4 regions of the Shewanella sp. 10N.286.51.B2 genome follow, and region 1 is predicted to be linked to each of the others. Evidence: predicted binding sites of a transcription regulator. Region 1 holds the regulator's gene; each other region holds the start of a gene.
What was found. The regulator MetJ, encoded in region 1, represses methionine synthesis genes. The targets are predictions, from matches to a motif close to TAGACGTCTAGACGTCTA.
Positions count from the first base shown of each region.

Region 2: a site for MetJ is predicted at 1,548-1,565, ahead of serA (phosphoglycerate dehydrogenase). Genes of this name have one in related genera too.
Region 3: a site for MetJ is predicted at 2,480-2,497, ahead of metH (methionine synthase). Genes of this name have one in related genera too.
Region 4: a site for MetJ is predicted at 2,042-2,059, ahead of metK (methionine adenosyltransferase). Genes of this name have one in related genera too.

Region 1 is NZ_JBFRKH010000054.1:117,498-121,757, forward strand. Features, by position in the region: gene AB4140_RS14900 (bifunctional aspartate kinase/homoserine dehydrogenase II) at 1-554, opposite strand, end outside; gene metB (cystathionine gamma-synthase) at 617-1,777, opposite strand; gene metJ (met regulon transcriptional regulator MetJ) at 1,985-2,299, shown strand; gene AB4140_RS14915 (sulfite exporter TauE/SafE family protein) at 2,450-3,190, shown strand; gene AB4140_RS14920 (conjugal transfer protein TraF) at 3,252-4,260, opposite strand, start outside.
Region 2 is NZ_JBFRKH010000054.1:7,665-11,924, forward strand. Features, by position in the region: gene AB4140_RS14455 (response regulator transcription factor) at 1-646, opposite strand, end outside; gene AB4140_RS14460 (DUF2238 domain-containing protein) at 903-1,499, opposite strand; gene serA (phosphoglycerate dehydrogenase) at 1,651-2,880, shown strand; gene ygfZ (tRNA-modifying protein YgfZ) at 3,043-4,002, shown strand; gene AB4140_RS14475 (ABC transporter ATP-binding protein) at 4,208-4,260, shown strand, end outside.
Region 3 is NZ_JBFRKH010000009.1:53,145-57,404, forward strand. Features, by position in the region: gene metH (methionine synthase) at 1-2,287, opposite strand, end outside; gene AB4140_RS02010 (histidine phosphatase family protein) at 2,585-3,286, shown strand; cobalamin riboswitch at 3,425-3,597, shown strand; gene AB4140_RS02015 (ABC transporter ATP-binding protein) at 3,715-4,260, shown strand, end outside.
Region 4 is NZ_JBFRKH010000020.1:14,398-18,657, reverse strand. Features, by position in the region: gene AB4140_RS05805 (winged helix-turn-helix domain-containing protein) at 1-1,319, opposite strand, end outside; gene metK (methionine adenosyltransferase) at 2,102-3,253, shown strand; gene AB4140_RS05795 (flavin reductase family protein) at 3,396-3,998, opposite strand.

The DNA.
Region 1 (4,260 bases):
AAGCCCGTGATCACTAACCGTGTATTTGGATTAGCATCCAGCAGCTTTTGGACTTTTTCGCGGGACTCATCAAGACGAATATTCGGCACAGGCCCTTCATCAGCCACCAGCAGTGAGCAGGCATCAATATTCGCGGCAGCAACGCCAGACTCTCTTAATAAGGCTGCCATTAATCGTGCTGACCAACGCTCACCAAAGCTTAATACATGATTGAGCTGAAATTCATTGCGCTCTTCAAGGGACAATAAACTGACTAATTGCGATTTATCGGTTGATAGGCGCTCACGTAAATCGCGCGCTTGTTCGTTTGAGAGAAGTTGCTCAATCAGGTTTTGCTGATAGCTCACCAGTACTTGTAGCTCTTCTTGCCACAAGTCACCGTTTTCTCTTAAGGAGAGTAATTTATATAAAAAGTTAGTACTTTTACCCGCAGCTGAAACAACGACTAAATCATCACTGTTGCCATGAGTCAGTAAAATATGGGCAACGCGGCGATAGCAATCTGCATCAGCAAGACTTGAACCACCAAATTTATGTAAATGACTGCGGGCCATTTTTCACTCCTTAAACAACATATACCAGCCTGACTACATGAATATAGCCAAGGGAGATTAACTTAAAGCGCAGCGACAGCAGCTAAGCCTACTTCAATATCGGCAACCAAGTCTTCAGCATCTTCAATCCCGACAGATAGTCGCAGTAAAGTATCTTTAATGCCAGCTTCATACCGTGCTGCAGGCGCCATTGCTCTATGGGTCATGGTTGCAGGTACGGCAACTAAGCTTTCCACTCCGCCTAAGCTTTCAGCAACACTGAAAATAGACAGTGCATTTAAAAAGGCGACCACTTCTGCTTCACCACCTTTAAGTTCGAAACTTAACATAGCGCCGAAGCCTTGTTGTTGCTTAGCTGCAATATCGTGACCTGGGTGGTCTTTTAAGCCTGGATAATACACTTTTTCGACAAGATTGCTGGCCTGAAGTACGTCAATAACTTGCTCAGCATTTTTTTGATGCTCGCGAATACGTACAGCTAAAGTACGAATGCCACGTAAGGTTAGGTAACTATCAAAAGCCGAGCCTGTTAGCCCTAAGGTGTTTGACCACCAGTGTAGTAACTCACCCAGTTCAGGGTCTTTTGCCACCACAGCGCCACCTACAACGTCACTATGACCATTGATGTATTTGGTGGTGGAATGCATGACGATATCAGCGCCTAGCTCTAATGGCTGTTGCAAAATTGGCGATAAAAAGGTGTTATCAACCACAACTAAGGCATCGACTTTATGGCTTTGCTCAGCAATAGCTTTGATATCAACAACACGTAATAATGGGTTTGACGGCGTTTCTAACCACACCATTTTAGGTTTCTGAGCAATCGCATCACTGAGTGCTTGCTCATCTGTTTGATCAATCACCAGTAATTTAAATTGGCCTTTGTTGGCAAGATTTGTGAACAAACGGTAACTACCGCCATAACAATCGTGAGGCACAATCAGTAAATCATCGGGGCCTAATAAACTAGTGACCAAGGTAATCGCAGCCATACCGGTACAAGTAACCACCCCAGTAGCGCCATGTTCAAGTTTGGCAATGGCTTCACCTAACACGCAGCGCGTCGGGTTTCCTGAACGACTATAATCAAACTCTCTAGGGTTTTTATGCCCATCAAAAGAATAGTTTGTTGATAGATAAATCGGCGGGACTACAGCGCCGTATTGGGTATCTGACTCGATACCTTGGCGTACTGCTAGCGTAGCTGCGCGATGTTTGCTCATTGTAAACTCCTAAAGAATACACACTAAAGAGATGTCTAGATGGCTAAATGTACCTAAGCTAAGTCACATCGTCAATACAAATCAGCCGTTTAGACGTCTAAACATAAAGAAATCTATTTCCATTCGTTATAGAATAACCGCAATAATTTGACTGTTATTATTTAGCGGTTAAAATCTGCCACGAATCTATCGTATAAAGGTGAGTTAATGACTGAATGGAATGGCGACTATATCAGCCCATATGCCGAACATGGCAAAAAAAATGAACAAGTTAAAAAAATCACGGTATCCATACCTTTAAAAGTTTTAAAAGTATTGACTGATGAACGTACCCGCCGCCAGGTTAATAACTTACGTCATGCAACCAATAGTGAACTACTGTGTGAAGCATTTTTGCATGCCTACACTGGACAACCACTGCCAAATGACGGTGACTTATCAAAAGAAGGGCCTGATAGCATCCCATCTGAAGCAAAAGCTTTGATGGATGCCATGGGAATTGAGTGGGAAGATCTTGATTAAGTCAAGCTAGCGACTAGCGCTGAAGTACTTGCGCTAAAGTACTTGCGCTAAAGCATAAGCCTGCTCAATTAATCAAACACTGCTCGTCATTTAACGCATCGAGCTCTCAAGCTGAGAGTGAGTTGCAGTATTGCGCCTAAAGAGTCGACAATGGAATTTATCGATCCGCAGACCTTGATGCTTGCATCGGTTATCATTTTTCTAGGCGCATTAACCCAAGGCCTTATCGGTTTTGGGCTTGCGGTTGTTGCCAGTCCACTTCTCTATATCATCGACCCACAATTAGTCCCAGCCCCTGTGATTATGATGGGTTTTTCCATCGCCTTATTGACCTTATTGCGTGAACGTACTCAACTGGAGTTTAATGGGCTGCAATATGCGCTGCTGGGGCGAATACCTGGTGGCTTTATGGGCGCAGGTTTATTACTGTTTGCCCCCCAAGCAGTACTGGGGTTAGCCATTGCCTTTATTGTCGGCGCAGCGGTGTTGCTGAGTATTTTTAAGATCACAGCGCCAGTAAATCGGCTTTCGCTATTTATTGCAGGTGTCTTGTCGGGGGTATTTGGAAATATTGCCGCCATTGGTGGGCCACCATTAGCGATTTTATTAGCCGGTAAAGATGCGCCGCAGTTTAGAGCCGCGCTATCGATCTTTTTTGTTTTCAGCTCAATGATCGCACTGATTATTTTAATGCTTGCAGGCTTAGTGGAAGAAAAGCATCTGTGGTTGTCATTGATGCTATTGCCATCTGTCATACTCGGAAATATTGCCGCAGGAAAGCTAACCAATAAGGTTGATAAAAATAAGACTCGCATCGCCACTATGGTGTTATGTAGCTTAAGTGCATTATTGCTAACCCTTAAGTCGTTAATTGAATTATCAGCAGGCTAGTCGATCATCTTTTTGTGGCAGATATAAATGCAACAATGATGACAGCTAAAAATGATAACGCTTAAAAGTGATAAGAAGTTTGCAGCACAGCGCCAATGGCATCATCACCATAGCTGCCGCTCATATCCAGCTTAAAGGCTTGGCCGATGGCAAAGCCGGTGCCGAAAGAGTAAATATCTACGCTATTATCTTTTAAGTCATGGCGGTAGCCCATGCGTAAAAACAGCCAGTCAGTGGCTTTAACTTCACCGCCCACTCGCCAATACTGCACCGCATCAAACTCGCTAAAACGGCTTTGCTCCACCAGATCAATATCCGTGGTTAAGGTGACTCTGGACCAATCATAAGCAGCTCCCACTGTGACTAACGGCTCAATTTGGTATTCAAATGTCCGTCCTTGAGCTTCAACTGTGGTTATTTTTTTACTGAATAAATTACGAGCAGACAGCCCTAAGGTTAAGCTTTCTGTTGGCTCAATAGCCACCCCAAGATCAAGGTTAAATAAGCTGTCATCATTTCGATATTTATCATCATCAAAATCATCGACATCAAAGTTATTGGCACTGGCACTGTAATGATAGGTATCAATGCGTTGAAACTTAGGTGAAATCCCAACTTTTACAGGCATGTTAACTATAGATAGTGGAAAGCTTAACGCCACCCCAAAATCTGTGACTCCGGCGGCTAATACAATGCCTTGAGAGTCTAAGTCAGTGAGATCTGCAGGAGGGTTGGCGGGATCGAGATTAGTCAGCATATCAATATCACCTTGAGCAATATCAGCAACGCCCATAGCGTCAAGGTGACTTTTGGAAAATAGCGCCATTGGCACGGTTTGAGTTGGCAATACTAATGCTGCGCCAATTGCGGCTGATACCGAGGCGTTAGTGCCGTTGAGGGCATTTAAATTAATAACTAAATCATCACGAAAACCAGCAATATCATCAGTATCATTGCCGTTTATGGCCGTTTCTAAGTCATCAAAACTGTCTTGTAGTGAGTCAAACTTATCAAGCATATTGTCGCTATCATCCACTTCAGCAGCCACAACCGGTAACAGTAAGGAGAAC
Region 2 (4,260 bases), 110 kb from region 1:
CTTGATAAGTTTGTGCCCAACGCAGTAACTCGACCCGATTGCGAGATTGGGTTTTCCTAAAGATGGAAGAGATATGTGCCTTTACCGTGTGCTCACTAATGCAAAGCCTGTGGGCTATTTCTTTATTCCTTGCACCGCTTGAAACTAGCTGAATAATGGTTCTTTCACGATTAGTGAGCATTTGCAGCATTGCGATAGTATCTGGGGGGATTTCTGTATTAGCATCAAGTTTTTGTACTAGTCGGCGGAAAATTTTGCTAATTAGCGGTCGATCATACCAAAGCTCATCAGCTACCATTTTACGTAACCCGGTCAACATTAAATCCATACGTTGGTCGGCATAAAGTAAGCCTCTTACACCTAACAATAGTGCAGACTCCTGATCTAACGAGCCCCGTTCAACTTGATATAAAGCGACAGGGACATGATTAACTAGCCGTGATACCAACAGCGGAATGCCTTTGCTATCCAGCGCGGCCCCCTTTTGGGCGATCAAATAGAAACAATTAGTATTATGTTCTACTTCAAGTTCACTAGGGTGTTTCACTACCCTGGTTTTTAACCCTATCGACTCAGCTAAAATAGCCAAGTTGCAAGGCGCTGCAACCTGGTGTAAGAAGACTAATTCATCAATATTCGAATTCATCACTTTTCTCCCTGAAAAGTATTCTGTATCTCTCGGCTATACGAGTTTCTTCCTGAAACATTGATAACATAATAACAACATAATGCAATAATAGTACATTTTAACTAGCCCATAAGGCATTTTAACTAGTCTATAAAGTATTTCTGCAATACTTAAGTACTCATTAATAGATTAAGTGCTCGCAAACCAAGCCGTTACCAAAAATAAAACAAGTAAAAATAAACTTAACAGTCACAAGATCTATAAATGTAGCTGATTAAAGTGATGCTAACTGCTTATTATGTACCTTTGTGAGCAAGACTAATGCACTAATACCACCTATAAGTGCCATAAACATATCTGACTGTGTATCCCACACATAGCCTTGAGTGCCTAAAAACGCCTCCGCATTCTCACCTGTTGCAGCTGCAACCCACCACTCAATAAGTTCGTAAAAAGCAGAAAATGCCAATACAAAACAAACTGATAGAAACTGACACCAATAGCCCGGTTGTAAGACGTGATTTCTTAGCATCACCTCTCTTGCCAGTATGACCGGAATAAACCCCTGAGCAAGATGGCCGATTTTGTCATAATTATTACGTTCGCTACCCATCACATCAGCCAACCAATCAAACAGTGGTACTTCGGCATAGGTATATTTAGCTCCGACCATGAGCACGCAGCAATGTAACAAAATCAATAAGTAAGCTAAGGGTGTTAGGGGGAATTTATTACGGGTAAAAAATAAGATGGGTAAGGCGATTAATGCTGGCAGTGCTTCTAACCACCAAGTAAACATATCTTTAGGTGAACTCACCGACCAAACGAGCACGACAGCAAAAATAACCACCCATATAACTTTCTTATTCACTATACATTCCCTTTAGATGATATTGTTCTAAACCAAGATCACAGTCTTTAGCCATCTAGCCCTCTACAATGGCAATAAATAATGCTATTTTGGTTGCGCATTAATGTCAGCATAACATAAGCATAACTATTGATAAGAGGGTACCCACACCATGGCAAAACACTCGCTTGACAAGGATAAGATTAAAATCCTGCTGTTGGAGGGCGTCCACCAAACTGCAGTCGATGTACTTAAGCGTGCAGGTTATACCAATATTGAATATCACAAAGCTTCCCTTCCTGAAGACCAGTTGCTGCGCTCAATTAAAGATGCTCACTTTGTCGGCCTGCGCTCGCGCACCCAATTAACCGCTGAAGTGTTGAACCATGCTGAAAAACTAGTCGCGATTGGCTGTTTCTGTATTGGTACTAACCAAGTTGATATTGCCGCTGCTGAGAAGTTAGGCGTACCCGTTTTTAATGCGCCATTCTCAAACACTCGCAGTGTTGCTGAGCTAGTGTTAGGTGAGATCATCATGCTGATGCGCGGTATTCCTCAGCGTAACGCCCTTGCCCACCGTGGCGGTTGGTTAAAAAGTGCCAATGGTAGCTATGAAGTGCGCGGTAAAACCTTAGGGGTCATTGGTTACGGCCATATAGGTACTCAGCTGGGTATTTTGGCTGAAACCCTCGGTATGCGGGTGGTATTTTTCGATATTGAAGACAAGTTGCCACTGGGTAATGCCAGCCAAATCCATTCAATGGAAACACTATTGAATGAAGCAGACGTTATCAGCTTGCATGTACCAGAAACTGCGCAAACTAAAAATATGATTGGTGCGACAGAGTTTGAACAAATGCGTTCAAAAAGCTTTTTTATCAATGCATCACGGGGCACTGTGGTTGATATTGATGCGCTTTCTGATGCCCTAAAGTCAGGCCATATTGCAGGCGCTGCAATTGATGTATTCCCAGTTGAGCCTAAGTCAAATGATGACGAATTTATTAGCCCACTACGTGGACAAGATAACGTCATTATTACCCCGCATATTGGTGGTAGTACTGCTGAAGCTCAAGAAAATATCGGTATTGAAGTCGCGGGTAAGCTGGCTAAATATTCTGATAATGGCTCAACTGTGTCTGCGGTTAACTTCCCTGAAGTGTCATTGCCACAACATAAAGGCACCTCGCGCTTATTGCATGTTCACCACAACCGTCCAGGTGTGTTGATTAAAATTAACCAAGCGTTTTCAGAAAAAGGCATTAACATTGCTGCGCAATATCTACAAACGACTGCAGATATTGGTTACGTGGTCATGGAAGTCAATTCAAACCAAGCCGAACAAGCGCTGGGCGAGTTAAAAGCAATTGAAGGTACTATTCGTACCCGCGTATTGTTTTAATTCAAGCTAAGTCGGTGAACGATTTAACCTTAGGCTTATCTCGCAGTTAAATTGTGAATTAAAGCTATCTTCAATTAATTGAAGATAGCTTTTTCTTTTGAGCCTCACTGAATTCCGTTACACTCAAAGCTTATCTTTGTTGCTCACCTTAGGGATCATTTTATGACACTCGCAACCACACAGCCAAACTGGGATTACTTAACTTCAACGCCCGACTTACTGGTTTCAAACTTAAGCCACTTAGGTTTAATTGAAGTGACCGGTGAGCAAGGTAAAACCTTTATTCACGGCCAAGTCACTACCGATATCGTATCGCTGACAGAAACTCAGTGGCGCTGGGGCGCCCATTGCGATCCTAAGGGTAAGATGATTGCTAGCTTTAGAACCTACACAATTGCTGAAAGCCTTTTTATTTTAATGCCAGCATCAGTATTACCGCTAAGTTTGGCCTCATGGCAGAAATATGCGGTGTTCAGTAAAGCGGAATTAACTGATGTCACTGCTAAGCAAGTTATTTTAGGCTTTGCTGGTACGAAGGCTGCAGAGTTTATTGAGCAGCAATTTGGACGGATTGAACATGAAGTTACTCACGCTGAAGGCGCTATTATTTTAAAAGATGCTGAGCGCTTCATAGTGATTACATCAGCTGAAAAAGCGCAGCAATTAGTCACAGCTTCAAATCAACCACTATCTAGCCACCAAGCTTGGCAAGCATTAGAAATTCAAGCCGGTTACGCCAATATTGACGACAACCACAGCAGTGAGTTTGTACCACAAATGTGTAATATACAGGCGGTAAACGGTATTAGTTTTGAAAAAGGCTGCTACATGGGCCAAGAAACCATTGCCAGAATGAAGTACCGCGGTGGTAATAAACGCGCCCTGTATATTCTATCCGGTAGTGCCTCTGAAACTGTCAGCAGTGAAACTCAAATTGAAATTGCCTCAGAAGATGGCTTTCTTCGAGCGGGTAAAGTTATCGAAGCGGTTGAATTTAATGGCCAAGTGCTATTAACCGCAGTATTGGCTAACGATACGCCAAATGATGCAAAACTAAGAGTAAAAAATGACAACCAAAGTGAGCTAGTGGTGAAGCCGCTACCTTATTCGTTAGAAGATTAACTTAAACGGTTATATGGGTTAAAGCCAACAAAGGCTACTAACCGTAACATTAAATAAAGGCTGATGGATGAGGTTACTTCTCATTCTTCAGCCTTTTTTATTATTTCAAAATCAACATATAAACGGGTTATTTCAATGAAAAGTCGATCTAAGTAATTTTATTTGTCGTATGATGATGTAATTACAAGTAATACCAGAGACGCTAATGACAGCAGTGATCACCCAACTATCGCAAGTATCCAAAGGCTTTAACGATGG
Region 3 (4,260 bases), on a different contig from region 1:
CGGTAACCATTAAAATTTTACCGTTTGATTGACCTTCAACTTTTTCCGCTTCAATGTATGGGTTTAAATAAGCCACGGCTTTTTTCATTACCCGCGCTGATTTAACGACTTGCGGCAGAAACATTTTGCCTGAGCCAAATAAGTCACCGACCACGTTCATCCCATCCATTAATGGCCCTTCAATCACATCAAGTGGGCGGGTGGCAGCGGCGCGCGCTTCTTCGGTGTCTTGGTCGATAAACTCAGTAATGCCTTTCACTAAGGCGTGGGATAAGCGCTCATTAACTGGCAGGCTGCGCCAAGCTAAGTCTTCCTTTTTAGCCACTTGTTTGCCGTCACCACGAAAACGCTCAGCAACATCTAGTAGTTGCTCAGTATTGCTTGAGTCGGCAACGGGGCAAGGTAAATTCAGTACCACATTTTCGACTTTTTCTTTTAAGTCTTTGTCGATGTCATCAAATATGGCTAACTGACCTGCGTTAACGATACCCATGTCCATGCCCGCTTGTATCGCGTGGTATAAAAACACCGCATGAATGGCTTCGCGGACTGGGTTGTTACCACGAAACGAGAACGAGACGTTTGACACACCGCCAGAAATCATCGCATGGGGTAGAGTGGCTTTAATGTCTTTAATGGACTCAATAAAATCGACGGCGTAGTTATCGTGCTCGTCAATGCCGGTGGCAATGGCAAATATATTCGGGTCGAAAATGATGTCTTCTGGGGCAAAGCCAACCACATCAACCAGTATGCGATAGGCGCGGGTACAGATTTCGGTTTTACGGGCGCGGGTATCGGCTTGGCCATCTTCATCAAATGCCATCACAATGGCGGCTGCGCCATAGCGTTTCACTAAGGTGGCTTGCTGAATAAAGGCTTGTTCACCTTCTTTCATCGAAATGGAGTTAACAATCGACTTACCCTGCACGCACTTAAGGCCTGCTTCAATGACGTCCCATTTTGATGAGTCAATCATAATAGGCACGCGGGAAATATCAGGCTCTGAGGCGATTAAGTTCAAGAACTTTTTCATCGACTCGACGCCATCAAGCATACCTTCATCCATGTTGACATCGATGATTTGTGCGCCGTTTTCAACTTGCTCACGCACGACATCTAGGGCCTCTTCAAACTTTTCTTCTTTGATTAACCGCAGGAACTTGGCTGAACCTGTAACGTTGGCACGCTCGCCGACGTTAACAAATAATGAGTTGCCATCAATGGTTAATGGCTCAAGCCCTGATAAGCGACAGGCAACGGGAATATCAGGTATGACACGTGGCTCATGGCTGATAACGGCATCGCGAATAACACTAATGTGCGCTGGTGTACTACCACAACAGCCACCCACAATATTGAGCATGCCTTCCCGTGCCCAATCACTGATCACTTCGGCCATTTCTTCTGGGGTTTCATCGTAACCACCAAACTCATTAGGTAAGCCAGCGTTAGGGTGGGCAGAAACATAACATTCTGCAATCCGTGATAACTCTTCAACGTAGGGACGCAACTCTTTTGGGCCAAGGGCGCAGTTAAGGCCAATGGATAATGGTTTGATATGGCGCAGTGAGTTGTAAAAGCCTTCGGTGGTTTGCCCAGTTAGGGTACGACCTGAAGCATCAGTAATGGTGCCTGAAATCATCACAGGTAGACGATCACCAATTTGATCAAACACTAATTCGATGGCAAATAATGCGGCTTTGGCGTTGAGGGTATCAAAGATGGTTTCGACCATGATGATATCTGCGCCGCCATCAATTAATGCACGGGTTGATTCAACATAGGCTTCGACTAACTCATCAAAGCTGATATTACGAAAACTGGGGTCGTTCACATCTGGGCTGATAGAGCAAGTGCGGTTGGTTGGCCCAAGCACTCCTGCAACATAGCGTTTAACACCCGTTTGCGCAGTAATGTCATCAGCGGCTTCACGGGCAACTTTAGCCCCTTCAAGGTTAATTTCTGCTGACAACGACTGCATGTCGTAATCGGCCATAGCAATCGTGGTGGCATTAAAGGTATTGGTTTCAATAATGTCAGCACCCGCTAACAGGTATTTAGTGTGGATATCTTTAATGATTTGGCGTTGGCTTAGCACCAACATGTCGTTGTTGCCTTTTACGTCACAGTGCCAGTCTTTAAAACGCTCACCACGGTAGTCTTGTTCTTCCAATTTGTAGTCTTGAATCATTGTGCCCATGGCACCATCGAGGATAACTATGCGCTGTTTTAGCGTATTTGTAAGTTGTTCAAGTACCTGACTGTAGGAAGTCGACTTCGCCATAACGTATTACCTTAATTGCTTTTATGCTAATCACTTAATCGAGCGTTAAATAACACGCTAACTTAAGTAGTTAGTGGATTGTGTTAACGGTTTTAGATGAAATAAGCATACCTTTATTTATGCTTTTATAGGGCAGAATAATGCGAAATCCCCTGTAATAAAATTCATCTTAAAATATTTTGTTTGGACATTTAAACGTATAGACGTCCATAATACGTTTAAATAGATTGTAAGAGCAAGCCCATTGCTCACACTAAAAACATAAGCCAATTGAAACGGCCGATGGAGTCTCCTTAGATGAAGCAAGCTAAGATAATATTGTTACGCCATGGCCAATGTGAGGGCGACAGTATTTTGCGGGGTAAAACCGATGTGGCGCTAACTGATTTGGGGCTAACGAACATGCACCAGAGTGCGGCTAAGCTAGGGCTATTAGGTTGTTTGCCATCACTGCAGCTATACAGTTCGCCTTTGGTGCGCTGCCATGCGTTTGCCGCTGAATTAGCGCAGCAGTTAAACCAAGTGAGTGCTGATTTAGCTTTACAGGTTGAGATAATGTCTCAATTACAGGAAATTGATTTTGGCTTGTGGGACGGAAAAAGCTTTGCAGAGCTTTATCAGCATAGCGCTAAAGCGTTAGATGCCTATTGGGATAACCCTTGGGAGCATGGCGCGCCCCAAGCTGAGCCCATGGCTGAATTTGAACAAAGGGTGGCGCAGGCTTTTGCGCAAATAACCTTGCAAGCTTACAACTTGGCTGAAGCTCATACTGCTGAGGCTAATAGTGCTAAGGCAACAGCATCAGCCACTGCTCTGGTAGTGACTCACGGTGGAGTTATCCGTCATATTATCGCTTTGGTGTTAGGGCTTGAGCGCTGTAAAGGGCTATATGGACAACTGAATATAGATTATGCCGCGACGGTAACCATTGATGTGTTTTGGCCTGAAGCTGATGATAAATCGACTAAACCCGTCTATCGTTTAAACTGGAATAATTAGTTTTAGCCTAAAATTAGCAGAAAAAACTAACTTCACTTAGGCAGATATACCGTACAATATAAGCCGCATTTATTAAGTGCAATAAAATTTCAAATTAAGTCAATTTAGCTGCAGTTGAGTGCTTGTGTGAAATGCTTTAAGCAACACCAGTATCAAGCGGTTCGCTAAATGAGTAGGGAATCGAGAACTAGCCTAAATGCTGTTTAGCTCGAACTGTACCCGCAACTGTAAAATAGCATCTCATCACTTGTAAGATAAGTGATTAATGAATGCCATTAAGTCAGATACCTAGCTTAGTTTTTCTTGCTGAATTAGCAGCACCTAACAACAACTTGAGCGGGTAACTCAGGCGGAGTTTGTATCGTGATCAGTATTAAAACCCCAGTTGTGGCTAAACATGCCTCTTGGATAACCGCAGGGGTAGTATCTTGACTACTGCGGCATTAACAGTTGATCAGCTAAGCTGGTCAGTTGCAGACAATGAGATCCTTTCTCAAGTCAGTTTTGCCTTGCAACGTGGTGAAATGCTAGGGCTTATTGGCCCTAATGGTGCGGGTAAATCCAGCTTACTGCGCTGCTTGTATCGCTATATCACCCCTGATGCTGGCAAAATCAGCTTATTTGGCGACAATATTAATGGTTTTTCTCATAAACAATTGGCCACTAAGGTTGCCGTTGTGCAGCAAGAGTCACCCCATTATTTTGATATGACCACCCATCAACTGGTTTCTATGGGCTTAACGCCCCATAAAGGCCTTTTTGAAACCAATACCCAAGCAGATGCAGATGATATTGCCAAGGCGCTGGCTAAAGTGGGTCTTGAGCACAAAGCCTTGCAGCAATATGAGCAGTTATCTGGCGGTGAAAAACAGCGGGCATTAATTGCACGGGCTATCGTGCAAAAGCCGCAGTTATTGATCCTTGATGAGCCGACTAATCATTTAGATATTCGCTATCAAATCCAAATTCTTGAG
Region 4 (4,260 bases), on a different contig from region 1:
ACTTTTTGGTTTTGATAGCTCAGTTGTGCAATATACTCTTTTGAAATGTGCTCGCTAATAAATAGCGTCTCGGTCACATCGGAATAAGTGACGCTACTGATTAAGCCAGTAAATGGAATGGTATGCTGAACATTACCTAACAGATCAATTTTAGAAATCACTAAATTTGATCCTTCAATATGATTCACATAAAAGCTGTCATTTTGATAACTAAAGTCATAGTCAATAATACTGACACTATTCGCTATTAAATCAACTACATCACTTTCACCACGTTTTAATAGCAGGCTCATTTGAAGTGATGAACTTTTTTCTCTGATAAACGCAATTTCATCATTATTGGTCAATTGATGAGGCGAAAAGTCTACCTCGTTTTTACCGGGCTTGGTTAATTGTGTACTTTGCTTTGTCGACATCGAATATGAAAACAAAGCCACTCTATCAGTTAATTGCTTCGCAAAAATAAGTGTATCTTCATCATTTTTTGACCAGCTCAGTACTCGTTTAAATGGCAAATAAAAGCAGCCCTCAGTCACAAGATCATCGGTATTTTGCTGTAAATGCCTTACTCTTACTTGGCAAACACCACTAGCTAAAACTCGCACGTAAGCCAGTTTTTGATCGGACGGCGACCAAGCGGGAGAAGCTTCTTCACTATCGACAAACGAAATTAATTTCAGTGGCGAGTCATTGTTATTAAGCTCTTTAATATAAATTTTGCCCGGTTGCTGACCATTACGCCATTGCATCGCAAGGTATTTGCCATCATTGGACACGGCAATATGCTCTTCAACCCCTTCAAAATTGGTCACTTTACTTTTTATTGGTGACGCCAAAGCGGCTGCGGCTTCAGGCTCTGTAAAAGATTTGATAAATTGATAAGCGGAATAACTGAGTAGTATCACAAATGCGAGCACAAAAACTGCCAACACGGTATGTTTACGGCCTGCCTTTTTGTGAGTGATATCTGAAAGACTCGTCTCCTCATTAGCTGAAGAAATTAATGAAATCGGTAACACTAATTGGTAACCAAGTTTTGGTAATGTCAGCAGTAAATCTGCTTCAATATGTAAATCTTTAAAGGATTTTCGTATTAGCCATACTGAATTAGTGAAACCTTTTTCACCAACAGCTTGGTTACCATCCCAGATGGTATCAATTGCTGTTTGGCGAGAAACAATATGATCTGGACTATCAATAAACAGTTTCAGCAACTCAAACACTTTAGCCGACAACTTAATTGTCTTATCACCACAGCTTAAGGTCATTATGCTGCAATCTAACGTACACGGCCCTATTTGATACTGAAGTAATGCCATCAAGTCTCACCTAGTAATTTGTTATTATTATTATTTTCACTAGTCATCATAAATATAAATCAAATAAAAACCATTCTACGCACAAGTTGTTTGATACAAAATTAATTAAGCCACTGTTAATAAAGGAATTGACCAGTGTTACAACTTGTATCGAAATATAAACAGTCACTTTATATAAATAAATATTATGAGTTATAGCTTGGTAGTATACAAAATAGCGTACCAGCTAACAATTACGTTTACATTTATTTAACAAGCGATTTGTGTTGATATTAGCGCTTTTTTTAGTGATAAATGCTAAAGGCACAGCAGCATTATTTAAAATACAACTTACTTGTCTGATTTTATTCAATAAAGACACGAGGTTAACCACAGTATTTTTTCAGAGCTTAGCCTCTCTTAAGGCTTATCAAACTCTGTATAGGTACAATAAAGTGGAATCTTGCTGGTTTACATAAGGCTTAATGACCATATTTCTAGTAAGTCAATAAGGGGGCCTCTATTGATAAGCCCAAATCCACTGGCTAAATAAATTGTTTAATTTAGCATACAGCCTTAAAAAATATCACCACAAAAAACACATTAAACTAATACAATCATAAAGATAAGCACAACTAATTCCTAAACAAGCTTTTAGGTTGAATTTAATTATTTGCGGCATTGCACAATTTTTGACTTATTATCGTATTGGGGGGTGTTATCATTTTTAAATTCGACTAAAATAGACGTCTAGATGTAGATACCTCTACACGTTCAAATTCAAAAAGACGAGATTTCCCATTATGGCAAACCACTTGTTCACCTCTGAGTCGGTCTCAGAAGGTCATCCAGATAAAATCGCTGATCAGATTTCTGATGCAGTATTAGACGCAATTTTAGAGCAAGACCCTAAAGCGCGTGTTGCTTGTGAAACTTACGTAAAAACAGGCATGGTATTAGTCGGTGGTGAAGTCACAACTTCTGCATGGGTTGATATCGAAGAAATCACGCGTAAAACAGTGCGTGAAATTGGTTACACTCATTCTGATATGGGTTTTGATGCTGATTCTTGCGCCATTTTAAATGCCATTGGTAAGCAGTCTCCTGATATCAACCAAGGTGTTGACCGCAGTGATCCTGCAGAACAAGGCGCTGGTGACCAAGGTTTAATGTTTGGTTATGCCAGCAACGAAACTGACGTATTAATGCCTGCTCCTATTACTTACGCTCACAAACTTGTGAAACGTCAATCTGAAGTACGTAAAGATGGCACCTTACCTTGGCTTCGCCCAGATGCAAAAAGCCAAGTTACCTTTGCTTATGATGAAGGTAAAATTGTTGGTATCGATGCAATCGTTCTATCAACTCAACATCGTGAAGATGTTAGTCAGGAAGACTTAATCGAAGGCGTAATGGAAACCATCATTAAGCCAGTTTTACCATCACAGTGGTTAAACAAAGATACTAAGTACTTCATCAACCCAACTGGCCGTTTTGTTATTGGTGGCCCTGTAGGTGACTGTGGTTTAACCGGTCGTAAAATCATCGTTGATACCTATGGCGGCATGGCGCGTCATGGTGGTGGTGCTTTCTCAGGTAAAGACCCATCAAAAGTTGACCGTAGTGCTGCATACGCAGCACGTTATGTAGCGAAGAACATCGTCGCTGCAGGTCTTGCAGATCGTTGTGAAATCCAAGTTTCTTATGCAATCGGTGTAGCAGAGCCTACCTCAATTAGCATCGAAACATTTGGTACCGGTAAAGTATCAGAAGACGTATTAATTAAGTTAGTTCGTCAACACTTCGAACTGCGCCCTTACGGCCTAACAGCGATGTTGGATTTGGCTCGTCCAATTTACCAACAAACTGCTGCTTATGGTCACTTCGGCCGTAACGAATTCCCATGGGAAGCGACTGATAAAGCTGAAATCTTACGTGCTGATGCCGGTCTATAATTAGCCCTCATTACAGTATGTAAAACTAAAAAAACCGTCAATTGACGGTTTTTTTATATCTATAATTTGCTGATTGATTCAACTTGGACTATTTCGCTATAGTTTTATTTCGCTACAGTTCTGCAGAGCACATAAACTGTCACTACTTACGAGTAAGCTTAACCTTCTCTCTGGTTAAGCAGTAATCACTGCCGGCCATTCTTCCTATGGCATCTAATTTGTCACTATCGATTCTAAAATCCTCAATGATGTCATCTTTAACATGAATAGCGACGACATTACCTAATATTAAATGGCCAGATAACGGTTCATTGCCCAAATCAATAATCTGATTAAGCTGGCACTCAAAGCTAATTAGCGCTTGCTTAACGAGACTCGGCTTAACTATAGATGCTGGGGCTTTTTCAATGTTGGCATACTCAAATTCATCTATATCCGCAGGAATATGATGGCAAGTTTCATTCATCACCGCTAAATCAGGATAGCTCACTGTATTGATGACAAATTCACCCTGTTGGCGAATATTAGTTAACGTATCCTTTTCCTGACCATCATCCATGCCCATAGGGTTGAAACACAGCACTGGCGGGTTAGCGCTGGCCACAGTAAAAAACGAAAAAGGTGCTAAATTGGCCACCCCATCAACAGAAATAGTGGAAACCCATGCGATGGGTCTAGGCGTTACTCCACCAATCAATAACTTATATATTTGTTGCTTACTTAACTGTTGTGGCGACAATAACATTAGGCTCTCGCAAATATTCTTAATAGGGTAAATCACATTCAACTTTAACAGTACTATGTCAGGTATGTACGCTGTATAGGTTTTAAAAATATGTTAACCCAACACATTTTGATCGGTTAAAGATGAAACTCCTTTGCAAGATATCAAACCGCTGTTCAGAATGACAATTGCTCAATTCTAACAAGGGAGTAATGAAGCGAGTCTTTTCTATCTAAGCCATCAATTAAACATTAAAATTGTGCCATCCAATAACAAAAGAATG